Regions from separate parts of the Pseudoalteromonas sp. S3785 genome, predicted to be linked through region 2. Evidence: predicted binding sites of a transcription regulator. Region 2 holds the regulator's gene; each other region holds the start of a gene.

Region 1 (3,590 bases), on a different contig from region 2:
GATTTAGCTTTATCAGCGGCTTGTTTATTTACAAACGATAAGTCGCTGTCAGCCCCATCAAGCAAAGTTTTTACTTCTTTTGCGGGCTTTAACTCTTCGCTAATAAGTTCCGGTTCTTCTTTTTCAAAGCGTTGTTTTAAGCTGCCTTCAATAATGGCTCCTGCGTCAATACTGAGGGTGTCGTGAAAAACATCGCCATGCACGTGAGCACTGCTTTGAATATTCACTTCACTGGCGTTAAGAGAGCCAATAATTTTGCCCTTTACAACGACGCTTTTAGCCTCAACCACACCTTCAACAATGCCGGTAGAGCCAATTACCAAGTGCTCTGCTTTTATATCGCCATCAATGCGGCCATCTAGCTGTACTTCGCCTTGGCTGGTAAGTGTGCCAGTTAAGCGCACATCTTCAGAAATAATAGAAGGGGTGTGATTTACTCTTTTTAAAGTAGCCTGGCTACTTGATTGCTTTTTTTTACCGAACACGAGAAAGCGCCTTTGTTATTTTTAGAGGATTGACATGTTTGCCATCGAGTAACACTTCATAGTGTAAGTGGGTGCTGGTACTTCTGCCAGTGCTACCCATTAATCCAATTGCCTCATTTTTAGCGATTGTTTGGCCTTTTTTCACTTTAATCTTATTTAAGTGGCCAAAACGGGTTATCAAGCCATTTTTATGCTCTAGCTCTATAAAGTTACCATAGCCGCCGTTTCTGCCAGCGCGAAGCACAACAGCATCGGCAGGGGCAAAAATTTCGGTTTTGTGCCAGCCGGCTAAATCAACACCTTTGTGAAAAGCTCGGCGGTTGTTCATTGGATCTTTTCGAAGACCAAAGTTGCTCGAAATATAGTATTTAGCCGCAGGTAAGGGCAGAGAGTTAGGCAGCTCGGTTAAAAAGTTTTCAAGGTTGTTGAGTAATAATAGCTTATCAACAATGGCTAAAAACGGCTTTGGTATTTTAGTTTCATCAAATACATCTAACGGCCCACCTTGTGCGCTGTTTTGGGAGGCCAGCGCTATATGTTGTTCAAGAGCGGATTCTAACCCAGCCCCTTTTAACATCGCTAAAATTGCATCGTGGCGCTTATTTATTTGTGCATCGATACGCGCAAAATTATGCTCATAGTGTTTATTTAAGCGCTCATATCGTGCAGCAAAAGTTATTGGCGTAAATAGGTTTGCGTGTTTGTTTTTTTGTTCTTCATCAACAAGCGGCTCATGAAACTCGCCTTTGTCTTCATTTATAGGCGATTCAAGTTGTTCTTCTAGTTTTATAGTATCTTTGCTTATAGATGCGGGGAGAGATTCAATCATACCTTGTAAAAGCGCTTGCTTTTGCTCAAGGACAGCAAGTTGCTCTAACTGCTTAGCGTGCAGCGCCTTTTGTTCACGAACCTGTTTTTGCCAAACTTGTTGCTTATCAATTTGACTTTGTTCAATGTATGTTATTTTATTTGTTTGGCTATAAACACGAAAACTAGAAATACCCACCCAAATAATAGTGCCTAAAATAAGTAGTACTGTAAAAAGCTGAAACCAAGGCGCCAAAACAACATGCTTAACTTCGCCATTTTGACGAATAAGTAACTGACGGGCTGGAAAAATTTTTTGGTAAAAAGACTTAATAAATACTGACATGACACATAAATACTCGCTATTAACCGGATTAATGTATCAATTTCAGTTTAAAAAGCCAGAAAAAATTTGTAACTGTTCAAAAATTAATAAAAAAGGGCTGCTATTGATAGCAGCCCTTTTTTATAAATCGTCGCAATTTAGCTAGCTTGTTGCTCATCGTTATTTTTTATTGATGCTACGTTGTCGGCTTTTTTAGCTTTCGCTGCGCCTTTTGTTGAGGGCTCTTTTGCACCTTTTAGCACTGCCATAAAGTCATCTTTACTCTTTGCAATTTCAAGCGCGAGCGATTCTACTTGTTGCTCGCTTAAAGGCACATCTACTTTTTCCAGCATTACTTCAAGCGATTCTGCTATATCGAGCATTTTGTCATAGGCATCCGCTTCTTTTTTAGTAGTAAACGTCATTCGCTCAACTCCGTTTCGTTCTACAACATATTTAACAACAACAGCCATGATCTCTCCTGCTTGATTGCGTGGTAATGTGGTTACTGACTTGTAGGTCACTGTTTTTATATACAGTAAATGTTTGCGAAATAAATTGCAAGTATTCACGACATTTTAGATTGTCATAAATTTGACAAAAAAGCGTAACTTTACTTTATTTAGATAATCACTTTGTTGTACCAGCTGCATTTTAGGTTTTCGGATTTGGGTGATTATGCACTGGAAATAATATAAGTGATGCAAGTCGATCCTTATTTTAGATTATTTCCTCTAATAAAAACTAAGCCCTTGCTTAAAGCCAAATTAGCCGTTTAACCATAACGCTTTGGCATAAACAAAAATAAGGAATAACAAATGAAAAATCTTTTAACGCTACTTATTATTAGCTTTTTAGGTTTTAGCGCGCTCACCTACGCTAACCCTGTGGTTGATAAGCCTATGGCTGAAATGCAACAGCCCCCAGTTATTAACATTAATAGTGCCGATTCAGAAATGCTATCAACGCTTCCCGGTATTGGTAAGAAAAAAGCGCAGGCTATTGTTGATTACAGAGCCGAAAATGGTGAGTTTACTGAGCTAAGTGATTTAGCTAACGTAAAAGGAATAGGCAAAAAGTTGGTAGCTAAATTAGAAGGAAAAGTATCTCTATAGGTTAGGCAGGGCGCTAAGCGCCCTGTGAATATTGCTCAAGTGCTTTTGTTAAATACTTTTTAGCAAAGTTTATTTCAATCGGTGCTGTTAAAAGTGGGTAACACAGTCCACCTAAAATTAAGAAGGGGATGAGTTCCCATCCTTTAAAAACAGTAAATAATAAAAATAATGGGCTGAGCAATAGCAGCTTTACTATTCTCAATAACACTCTATCGGTTGCGGGGAGCATACTTAGCGCAATCGCAACAACGGCTTGTCGCTGTCTCACTTTAAGGTGCTTTAATTCAGGCAGCTGACTGGTAAAAAATGTAAACATATTAAATAGACTTTTTAGTAAGTAAGCGAGTGATAACAAGTACAAAAAGCGTGATAGTAAATAACGCAAAAAGAATTTCCATCCACGCTGGCATACTTAATCCTGCAAATTGCCAATCAATATTTCCGCAATCCCCAGTGGCTTGAAAAAAACTAGGGATCCATTCATGCAGTGGCATAAAAGCTGGGAAGTTAGGCTTAAATTCACAGCTAAATGCAAAGGGATCGGTGGTTGTTTGCATTTCTATGTGTTCCCGCGCAATAAAGTAGCCCCATACGCTTGATATACCCCACACTAAATAAGCAATAGTACGTACTAATTTACTCTGCGGTTTAGTTGCGCCAATAACACCCGCCCCTAATAACCCTAATACCGCAGTTCGCTGGTAAATACACATAATGCATGGTGCAAGGCCCATTTGATATTGAAAAAACAGTGCGGTGACTTCTAATAAAAATACAATGCCTGTAAATAGTAGCCATGGAGTGCGTTTAGTAGGGAGGTTTGCTAGCCAGTTCATAAAAAATCCGCATTGAATTAAG
Region 2 (3,590 bases):
CTTAAAAGGGCGGCCCGTAAAGCCATTAAAGCTTTGCTGCTCGGTGCTGTTAATAACAGTAATAAGCGGGGTAGTTAAAAAGTGCTCAAATATTATTTGAGTGGGGTTAGCCACTTGTGACGTAATATTATCGAGTGATGTGGAGTAGTCTGCTTGTGTAAATGGGTTTGTAAGTGTGCGTTTTGCAAGGTGCTTACCATGTACGTATTCAAGTGGTATCGCGCTCATTACTAAGCCACCTAAAAGCCAAGCTAAAATTTGTAAGGCAAGTAAATAGCCTAGCCACTTATGAAGTTTTCGTGCGCGCTTAAAGAGTTGTTTTCTCATTTTGTGCTTCTTATTATTTTTAGCGTTAGTGTATTACAGCTGCCCATGCTTTTACTGCGACATTTTGTCGCAGTTATTCATAAGCTTACTCTAACTTTATAAAAATAATAAAAAGGAGCGATAAAAAATCAGTGAGGCTGCGTTTAATGCTCACGCAGGGCATCTATTAGCTCTTGTTTGCTCATTTTTGAGCGGCCACTAATGCCTACCTCTTTTGCTTGATCGTATAACTGTTTTTTAGTGCGCTTCTCATACTTTGAGGCTTTGCCGCCTTTAACTGCGGTTTTATGAGTATTACTATTAGCAATTCGCGCGGCTTTTTGTTTGCTCATGCCTTCATCGCGAAGTGCATCGTACTGTTCATCATTTTTAATTTGCGGACCATGATCTACCATTATTGTTCTCCTACAGCTTTTAATTACACAGTGTGTGTATAACTTTCATACATAAACGCTAAATTTGTTCTTAACTAGCCTAACCCGTTTAATAAGGCAAATTAGGTGCCAATGGCGTTTAAATAGGTATTTTCTATTAATAAAGCCATGTTTACCGCTTAGTTGATTTGGTATAAAAGTAAAACTGCGTTAAAGTTTGCGATGAAACTATAAGAGGGTAAAAAGCAGACAATGTCGGAAATTCAATTTTTAAATGTAGATCTAGAGCTTGAGTCTAAACATGATATTAGCGCCTTAGTGGCAGACTTAAAGAAAAACGCGACGGTTTTGCATTATGACAAAGACGAATATCGTCAACTTGCGCGTATTGAAGCCTCAGGTGAAATATCAACACCAGATAAAGCGATTAACCATTTGTGCGAGCTTATTGAGTCGTGTTCACGTAATGCGCTTAAACAATGGCTCAGCTGCTCGCGAAGAACGTTTGATATTGGCTTTGAATCGGGCACGTCGCCTAAATGTTTTAACCAAGCCTTACATGCAGACACACTGCTACGTATATCTGCGATTGGTGCAGGTATGGAAATTACTATTTATCCTATCGAAAAATAACAATAAGTAATTATCTGCGCTCTACAACTGCTGCGGTCATTTTTGATACGCAGCACAGCTCATTGCGGCTATTTGTTATTTTTATTTCCCACACAGAACTACGTTTACCTATATGAAAAGCCCTAGCGGTTGCAGTTAAAGTACCATTGCGAGATGCTTTTAAATGGCTTGCGCTAATTTCCTGCCCTACACAATAAAACTTTGTAAAATCGACAACAAAATTAGCAGCATAGCTTGCTACTGTTTCGGCAAGTACTACATTTGCACCACCGTGAACCATCCCCATAGGATTATGATGCTCAGGAATTGCTGGCATTGTGGCAACTAGGTAATCGTCACCAATTTCTGTGACTTCAATACCCATGGTTTTCATTAATGTGCCTTGGCCGTCAATGCCTTCCTCTAACTGTTTGCAAAGCGCTAAAGTGATGGGTTGGTGCCAAATACTCATAATTACTCCTTTATGTTGAAAGCAAATTTATAGCATTTTAAATACTGAACGTCTGTAATTACCTAAAATATATCCAAGTGCGGTGTGTTTAGCTATTTTAAAGCGCAATTTAAATTTGCGATTTTTATTTAACTGTATATACTCACAGTTAAATGTACTGTATGGAAAACCAGTTGTATGCGACCATTAACTAAACGCCAAGCTCAAATACTCGAACTAATAAAAGTTTTTATTAAAGACACTGGTATGCCTCCTACACGTGCCGAAATTGCGCAAACACTAGGTTTTAAAAGTGCTAATGCCGCAGAAGAGCACTTAAAAGCGCTTGCCAAAAAAGGTGTTATTAAAATGAAGCCAGGCGCAAGCCGTGGTATTCAATTGGTTGAAGAAGAAGAGCCAGAGCAACTAGGTCTGCCATTAATAGGTCGAGTTGCAGCGGGTTCGCCTATTTTGGCGCAAGAACATGTTGAGAGCCACTGCAAAATAGACCCACTTATGTTTAAACCTGCCGCTGACTTTTTACTGCGTGTTAACGGTATGAGTATGAAAGATATAGGCATTATGGACGGCGACTTACTTGCTGTACACCGTACTCAAACAGCTGAAAACGGCCAAGTTGTGGTTGCGCGGGTAGATGAAGACGTAACCGTAAAGCGCCTCGAAAAAGCAGGCCGAAAAGTATTATTACACGCCGAAAACGAAGAGTTTACGCCTATAGAGGTAGACCTTGAAAACGAATCTTTTAATATTGAAGGTTTAGCTGTTGGCGTAATAAGAAATGCCGACTGGATGTAATTTTTAACTATTTTTAAGTAACTTTTTATAAATGCGCACTTTTAAGTGTGCATTTTTGTTTTAAGAAAGACCTTCCGCTACCTCAAAGCGCCCTAAAATTATTTAGCCTGTAAACTTTTTTGCACTCGCACTTAACTCCTCTTTTATATGATGCACCCCCTAGTTTTACTCGCTATTTAGCAACTAACTTGTGTTTAAGCTGGCGTAATTAAAGCTTATTTTAAAATACAACTTGTTTGTTTTTTATACTAAAACTTGCTTGTTGTACGTTTTTTAGCTAATCATTAATGTGCTGGGCTAACAATAACTCACAGCTTTTTGGTTTTGAGAACACACAAATACACATTCATTGTTGACGCAGCTATACCAATCAAAACAAATTAGGTTGGTTAAATAATAAAAATAACGAATTGGCGTTTAAGCCGTATGCCTCTTCGCTTTGCATTCGCAATAGCATCAAAGGAGCCGTCACATGGGTAAACTGACCTCTGCCTTGTGGCTTGTATTGATTATGTTCCCGCAGCAAGTGCTGGCTAATAGCCAATACAATATGCGCAAGGGCGTAACCGATATAAGTAATAATGTATATCAGCTACACATGACAATATTTTTAATATGTTGTGTGATTGGGGTGATAGTGTTCGCAATTATGTTTTGGGCACTAATTCATCACCGTAAATCTAAAGGGGCAGTTCCTGCCCAATTTCATGAAAGTACCAAAGTAGAAATTCTTTGGACTGCCATTCCGTTTGTTATTTTAATTGCCATGGCAATCCCTGCCACTAAAACCTTGATTGCAATGGAAGATGCCAGTAAGGCCGACTTAACCATTAAAATCACTGGATCACAGTGGAAGTGGCATTATGAATATATGGGCGAAGACGTGGAGTTTTATTCTATTTTGTCTACCCCTCAAGACGAAATAGCCAACCTTGCTAATAAAAACCCTAATTACTTACTTGAGGTTGATAAACCTTTAGTACTGCCAATTAATCAAAAGGTGCGTTTTT
Region 3 (3,590 bases), on a different contig from region 2:
ATGCTTGTTTTTATTTTGGTTTGTAAAAGCGCCGCTTACAGTACTAACTAAATCGGCGTATTTAGACTGTATTGCATCGGCTACCTTAGGTGCACGGTATATCGAATCACCTACTAGCGTTAAAGACTCATCAATCGATGGGTTAAAGCTTAAATCGCGGTAACGGCCTTGTACTTTGCTCCATTCTTTTTGAGTTTTAACATCTTTATTCTTAGCGTAGTCAGAAAACGCTTGATGTAAAAAGCCCATGAGCAAAACAGGTCTTTTTGCTTGTTGTACAATATCAGCCAAAGATTGAAATAAGTGTAAATCTTTGTTCTCACGAGATTGATAATCTAAGGCTTTACCCATTTCATCAAGTAAAATTAAAGTACCATCTTCATTTTCACTTGGTTTTTGTAAAAGCTTTTTTATTTCTGCTAAGCATTTATCATCGTCAAAGCTCGAGATTTCTTCTGAGTCAAAATCTTGATTAAATGCATTTAGCAAGCTAACCAAAATACTGTTTGCTGGTGCTTCTAAACCACAAACATGCTTAACAGTTTGCCAGCCATTTTCTAACGCAAAGCGCTCTTCAAAATTGGTAACAACGCTTTGAGAGCTGTTTAATTTTTTTAGTGCATAATTACGCTGCTTTAAATCTGTAGAAAGCAAGCATGATAAAAACAAAGCAACGGTAGATTTACCCGAACCATAAGGGCCTGTAATTGTAAATGCACGTTGTGTACTATTTTCAAATTCACGGCTAACGGTATCAAGTACATTTATAGCTGTACCGTGTAGTACAAACTCATCAATAAATGGAGAAAAATCAGTACTCTCGGTATCAATTCGTGTCGAACTTTTGTAGCGTTGATTTATTGTAATTAAAGATTCAGACATGTTATTTACCGTAGTACATTTTTAAGTAATCGATTGCATTATTTTTTATATCAGCAGATATATTTACTTGACGTAAGCCTAAAGAATCAACCCAAGTTACATTCTTATTTGTAAAGCCTTGTGCTTCATCTAACTTCTGTCCTAACCCAGACTCAGAGAGCCTAAATATTCTGCCAGGTGAGCAAGGTTTAGTAAGTAAAGAATCAAAATCAATAGTGCTTACATTAGAGTCTTTTGTTTCCTCATTAAAAAACTCAAGCAATGCATAAATAAATATTTCAACAGGTAGTTCAGGGCGTTCAACAAGGTTGCTTACATAAAAGCCGCCACCATTATCTTGTACTAAATTTAATTCAGCTAAAGGTGACGTAAAATGGTCTTCATCAACTTTTACAGCTTTTTTTGTTGTGCTATTTTTTTGTTTTTTGCTGTAAGTGTTTAAAAAGCAATCTACGTCTTTTTTTAATGTGCTTAGGTTACCTAATTCTGTTTTAACGAGGCGTTTTGCATCATCATAACAGTCACCTACTAGCTTACTTTTTTCAAAATATTGAACGTTAGAGTAGTTAAAAAAGTAACGATAGGCGGTTAGACTCATGTTGTTAAAGTTCAGCCAAAAATGAATAAGCCATACAGAACCAGGAAGCTCTAAAAAAGGGTCGTGTCCATCTACAGTTTTATCGCCAAATAAAAACGTTCCGTTATATGCTACAGAATGAGCTATTTCACCTTTGTTTATTTTTTCTATCACATTAGCCGACTCAGCCCAATACTGAATCGCCTTAACCATATTCTTGCCTACACCTAGTTCAACAATAGAGTGACGTATATTTTCTTCGTTAGAAGAAAAATTGCCTTTATTATTCAAGTGATTAATAGCTTTAAATAGCCATCCATAGCGTAAAGGGAAGGTGTCGTGCCCTGTAAATTTAGCTTTCATGCTTAAAACTGCTCCTGGAGAAATTGTCCAACGCCGCACATATTATACGGATTATTAGCTGAGAGAAAGCTCTAATTTTATAATTTACTGTTTATTTATACAGCTAGTATTGGTAAAAAACTTATCTTATGGGTTACAAATTTGTACCTTTCTTTGTATTATACATTTTTACTTATCTAATACTTTGATTTAGTGATAAAAGGTTGGGTTTTATATTGAAAGGGATATCAATGCTGACAAAAATTCTATCAAACTTTTCTGAGGACGAACTATTAAGTTTTCTTCCCAAAAATTCAATAAATTTCGCACTGCAACTTGATGCAAAAGATAATCAGATAACAGAAAACAACTCTTACAATAAAAACAAACTTGCAGGCATAGTTGCGAGTATAAAACAGGTCGACTTTATTTTTGACTCTCAATTACGAAATAAACTCATCGACCGTTTATCTGCAACGCAACTAGCCGAGCTATTTCCAAGCTTTGAACTTGAAGCAAAAAATGTTACTCCAAAATACTATGATGCGATAATAAGTTGGGCAAATGATAACCCTGAAAAGTTTGCTGAGTTACTAGGGCTTTCTGCATTGTATGAAAGTCAGCTAGAACAAGACAGTGGCTTAGAAAGCATATCTTGTATTGAGCCAAACTACGGTCTCTACCCATACCAGCGAGGTATTAGTAAACAGGTTTTTTCTCAGCTCGATCAAAATAAAAAACGAGTATTGATTCATTTGCCTACAGGGGCTGGTAAAACACGTACCGCAATGAATATAGCTGCTGAACATCTCAGGCAATCTGAGAATAACTTAGTTTTGTGGTTAGCAGACAGGGAGGAGCTTTGTTCACAAGCTTACTCTGAATTTTCAAAAGCATGGCAGTCTTTGGGTAACCGTACCACTTCTCTTTATGGGTTTTATTCAAGTTCTACAGAAAGCCTAAGTGGTATTGACTCTGGCTTTGTAGTTGCTGGCTTACATAAATTTTTAAGTTTAAGAAAAAGTGACTCAAGGCAACTACAACTTTTATATAGCAAACTAGCTGAAAAAGTCACACTAGTTATTTTTGATGAAGCTCACAAAGCTGTTGCCCCTAAATTTCAAGAAGTGGTTCAAGACTTTATTGTTGATGAGGCGTTTCATGCTGACTTAATAGGTTTAACAGCAACCCCAGGAAGAAGCTATTCTGAGGATGGATTATCTGAAGAAGACGCTCGCCTAGCTAATTTTTTCTATAATAATAAAGTATCAATGCAAATCTCGGGCTATTTATCGCCGATAGATTACCTAGTAGAAAAAGGTTACTTAGCCAAAGCGAACTTTAAGTCGTTAAATTATGATCATTCAGGTATTGCTGCATACGAATTAAGGGATGCGGGCGGTGTTGAAACAATGACGACTTTAGCAAGTAACATAGAGCGTAATCGACAGATCTTAAATACAATTATTGATGAATGTAACCTTGGCTCACAAGTTATTGTTTTTGCGTGTACCGTAGAACACGGCATTAATTTGGCTACCGCGCTTGCCTATCAAGGTATAAAAGCAGCATCTATTGATAGTAAAAATGACACAGCCGAGAGCCGCAGAGCAAAAATAGCGCAATATAAAAATGGTGAGCTACAAGTTCTCGTTAATTTTAATGTACTAACGGCAGGGTTTGATGCCCCTAAAACTAACGTTACCATAATAGCTAAACCAATGAACTCCTTAGTACAGTATTTACAAATGGCGGGCCGTGCCATGAGGGGTTATAAAAGCGGCGGTAA
Region 4 (3,590 bases), on a different contig from region 2:
ATTATTTCATCAGGTACAAAACAATCTGAGCCAATTGAATTGCGAACCACCGCTAAATAAGAAATCACTTTAACGCCTTTAGGCTGATAATCAGCAACCGCTTTCATAAAGCCCGCTACAGATGCTGCACCGCCTTTATCGCGGCTCATACCTGCCATGTAACCGCCTACTTTTAAATCGGCGCCGCCGGTGTCGTATACTAAACCTTTACCCACAAACATTAGCGTACGCGTTACTTCACCCTCTGGTACGTACTCTAGTTTTACTATGCGTGGGTGGTGACGCTCAACCGCATAAGATGCGCGCGCAACGGTGCTAAGCATAGGGTAGTTTTTATCTATTGTGTCTATATCGTCAATCACATCAACTGCCACTGTAGAGCCTTTGAAAAGCTCAACACAGTAATCGGCAAAGCGTGGTGGCGCCATACGTTCAGGCTCAGTACCGCATAAATCGCGTGCAGCATATTGGCCTGCAGCAATTGCGTTAACTGCTTTTACTGTTTGCTCACTTGCATCAATTAAACCAATTTGCGTAATTGGCTCAATACTTTCACCGTGGTATTCACGCGCCTCTAAAGGTTGCCATAATGCTTGGCATGCACCTAAATATGCCACCTCTAATGCATGCTGGTAACGCGCATCCGTATGTAATTTAGGTAAATAAATAGCAGGGTTTACACTGCCCGCGGCTTTTGCTTCGTTAATCGCGAGTTTGGCGGCATCAAAGTAGCGTCTTACATCATCGTAATCGCGGTTAAGCGGCCCTGTAGGTGCTAAAACAACGCGTACATTATCAATTACTAAAAACGTAACTTGTTTACCAATACGAGAGTCTACTTTAGCCTGTGATTCAATGGCATCACGTAGTGAGTTATTCGGAAGTTGAGAAAAGTCATCACTAATTATAATAAGTGCATCGTGAGAAAATGCTGCAAAGCTTGCACTGAGTGATTGTGCAGCTATCGCTTGAGGATATGCCATAAGTAAAGCTCCTGTTAGAAAACATAAGGGGCTATTATCGTTGATATAAAAACACAAAACCAGCCACCTGCGATCAGCTCATTTTAATCTGGCAACTTGGTGTTACACTCAAGTACACTCTAATCTAGAATGCTCAATTGTAGATTTAAATTAGGTTCATTTTTAACTCCAACCCCTATGCCTAGTAAACGCACAGGTTGCTGCATACCCCGTTGATACGCTTTTGAAAGTAGCTCAGTAAAAATAGCTGTGTTTAATTGATGATGAGCTTGATCGGCACTGGTCACCACAAAATTTGCAAATTTCACTTTTACGCTTAATTTATTTATACGATTTTGTAGCTGTTGTTTATTAAGACGCGCTGTCAGCTCTTCCAGTAATTTAGGCAACTGATCTAGACACTCTTGTAAGCTATTTTTGTTGTATTCATAAGTATGCTCAACACTGAGTGATTTACGTACTCGCTCGGTTGTTACTTTACCAATGTATTCGCCAGCACATTTTTGATAAAGCGATACACCAAAATTCCCCACATGCTGTTGCATCCAATTAACGCCTTTCTCGCGAACATCTTTACCTGTGTACAATCCTTTTAAATTAAGCTTTTCAAGGGTGACCTTACCCACACCAGGTATTTTACCCAGCGGCAAATTATTTAAAAACGAATCAACTTCATCTGGTAATACAACGAACTGGCCATTGGGTTTGTTTTCATCGCTAGCAATTTTCGCAATAAACTTAATGGGAGCAACGCCTGCAGAGGCAGTGAGACCAGTAGCGTTGAAAATATCGGCTCTAATTTGTTGAGCAATAAGCGTAGCACTACCTTTAAATGCCGAGCTATTGGTGACGTCTAGGTAGGCTTCATCAAGCGACAAAGGCTCTATTAGGTCAGTATAACGTTTAAATACAGCCCGAATTTGCTGAGAAATTTCTTTATAAACAGCCATTCGCCCAGGCACAATAACTAAATCTGGGCATAATTGTTTGGCATGATAGTTAGACATAGCCGAGCGTACACCATATTCGCGCGCTATATAGTTTGCTGTAGAAAGCACGCCTCGGCGACTATTACCACCAATGGCTAAAGGCACATTGGCAAGATTGGGGTTATCGCGCATTTCAACCGCTGCATAAAAGCAGTCCATGTCGATATGAATAAACTTTTTCATTACCACATAACAACTGTTTATTTATACAGCCATTATTAAGGATTCACTTTCATTAAGCAAGGTTAATAAAGCCAGTTAACCTGCTAAAGTTAAATCGCTAGTAAGTTTGGCGTTTAAATTAAGCAAGCTTTATACAGCTTTTAAAACGGCAGCTTAAAGCGATTTTCTTTTTTAAAGCAATGTAGCCAAAAAACAAATTCCAATAAAAACCCCGCAGCTAAAAGCATGATACCGCCTGAAGCATTACCCATAGCGTAGCAAGCAAAAGATGCTATAAAAACTAAACTGGCTAAAGCCCAATTAATTATATTTTGCATGTGTGTTCTCGTGTGTGTGGCCTGTGTTATTTAACTGTAGTCCTAAAAATAAATAGGTACAATCATCTTATAAAAAAACATGGTATTTATTGTCTTGAGCTACAAACACCATATTGATAACCTGATTCATTTAAAACTAAGAGTACACATATATGCAAAGGTTCAAAGAACAGCACCCTATTCATACCGATATCACCGTCGCTTGGGCCGATATGGACGCCCTACAACATGTAAACAACGTGGTGTACTTGCGTTATTTTGAAATTGCGCGCATCGACTTTTTAAATAAAATAAACCAGTTTGATACGATAAAACCAGGTGACGTAGGTCCCGTTATTAGCGAAAACAACATTCGCTACAAGCGCCCTGTAACCTTTCCAGATACTTTAACCGTAGGTATTACAATTTCGGATATAAAAAGCGACCGCTTTATGATGAATTACTCTGTATATAGTCATGCACAGCAAGCTGTTACTACAACAGGCTACTCTCAAGTAGTTATGTTTGACTTTAAAACGGGGCAAAAGGCGGCGATCACTGAGCCATTATTATCGGCATTACACCAATTCGCTTAATTAAATAGTATGCGAGCTGGTATTGATAAGCCACACTCAAGATCTTACACAATTTAAGGATTTTACATGCAATACAGTCCGTTAGGCAGCAGCGGGGTTGATGTTTCAAGAGTATGCCTAGGTAGCATGACTTGGGGTAAACAAAATACCCAACAAGAGGCAGATGAGCAAATAGCCTATGCCTTAGCGCAAGGCGTTAATTTTATTGATACCGCCGAAATGTATGCCGTTCCTCCTTCACCAGACACTTACGGTAAAACAGAGCAAATTATTGGTAACTGGCTAAACCGCAACCAACAAAAACGTGGTGATATTGTATTGGCCACTAAAATTGCGGGCAACGGCTTGTCGTGGGTACGTGATGGCGGCGATATAACACGCAGCGCGGTTATTGAGGCTGTAGATAACTCCCTCAAACGCTTACAAACCGACTACATAGATTTATATCAATTGCACTGGCCTAATCGCTCTACCCCGCATTTTGGCAGGCAGTGGCCAGGTAAACTTACTTTTAGTGACGTAAATACCGAGCAGCAACAAGCT

The links. The regulator LexA, encoded in region 2, represses DNA repair genes until DNA is damaged. The targets are predictions, from matches to a motif close to TACTGTATNNNNATACAGTA.
Region 1: the regulator LexA is predicted to act here: its motif matches at 2,139-2,158, upstream of CWC17_RS02590 (YebG family protein).
Region 3: the regulator LexA is predicted to act here: its motif matches at 1,908-1,927, upstream of CWC17_RS11240 (DUF4007 family protein).
Region 4: the regulator LexA is predicted to act here: its motif matches at 2,167-2,186, upstream of dinB (DNA polymerase IV).

The regions. Positions count from the first base shown of each region.
Region 1 covers NZ_PNCT01000007.1:56,219-59,808, reverse strand. Annotated here, with positions in the region: gene CWC17_RS02600 (bactofilin family protein) at 1-485, opposite strand, end outside; gene CWC17_RS02595 (peptidoglycan DD-metalloendopeptidase family protein) at 475-1,638, opposite strand; gene CWC17_RS02590 (YebG family protein) at 1,776-2,090, opposite strand; gene CWC17_RS02585 (ComEA family DNA-binding protein) at 2,436-2,732, shown strand; gene CWC17_RS02580 (DUF6170 family protein) at 2,746-3,048, opposite strand; gene dsbB (disulfide bond formation protein DsbB) at 3,050-3,568, opposite strand.
Region 2 covers NZ_PNCT01000031.1:30,030-33,619, forward strand. Annotated here, with positions in the region: gene CWC17_RS09105 (hypothetical protein) at 1-327, opposite strand, end outside; gene CWC17_RS09110 (DUF7218 family protein) at 471-722, opposite strand; gene CWC17_RS09115 (hypothetical protein) at 954-1,334, shown strand; gene CWC17_RS09120 (PaaI family thioesterase) at 1,345-1,785, opposite strand; gene lexA (transcriptional repressor LexA) at 1,963-2,580, shown strand; gene coxB (cytochrome c oxidase subunit II) at 3,053-3,590, shown strand, end outside.
Region 3 covers NZ_PNCT01000041.1:6,539-10,128, forward strand. Annotated here, with positions in the region: gene CWC17_RS11235 (hypothetical protein) at 1-882, opposite strand, end outside; gene CWC17_RS11240 (DUF4007 family protein) at 884-1,822, opposite strand; gene CWC17_RS11245 (DEAD/DEAH box helicase) at 2,053-3,590, shown strand, end outside.
Region 4 covers NZ_PNCT01000004.1:26,967-30,556, reverse strand. Annotated here, with positions in the region: gene CWC17_RS01305 (M17 family metallopeptidase) at 1-983, opposite strand, end outside; gene dinB (DNA polymerase IV) at 1,103-2,155, opposite strand; gene CWC17_RS19325 (hypothetical protein) at 2,296-2,472, opposite strand; gene CWC17_RS01295 (acyl-CoA thioesterase) at 2,625-3,047, shown strand; gene CWC17_RS01290 (aldo/keto reductase) at 3,114-3,590, shown strand, end outside.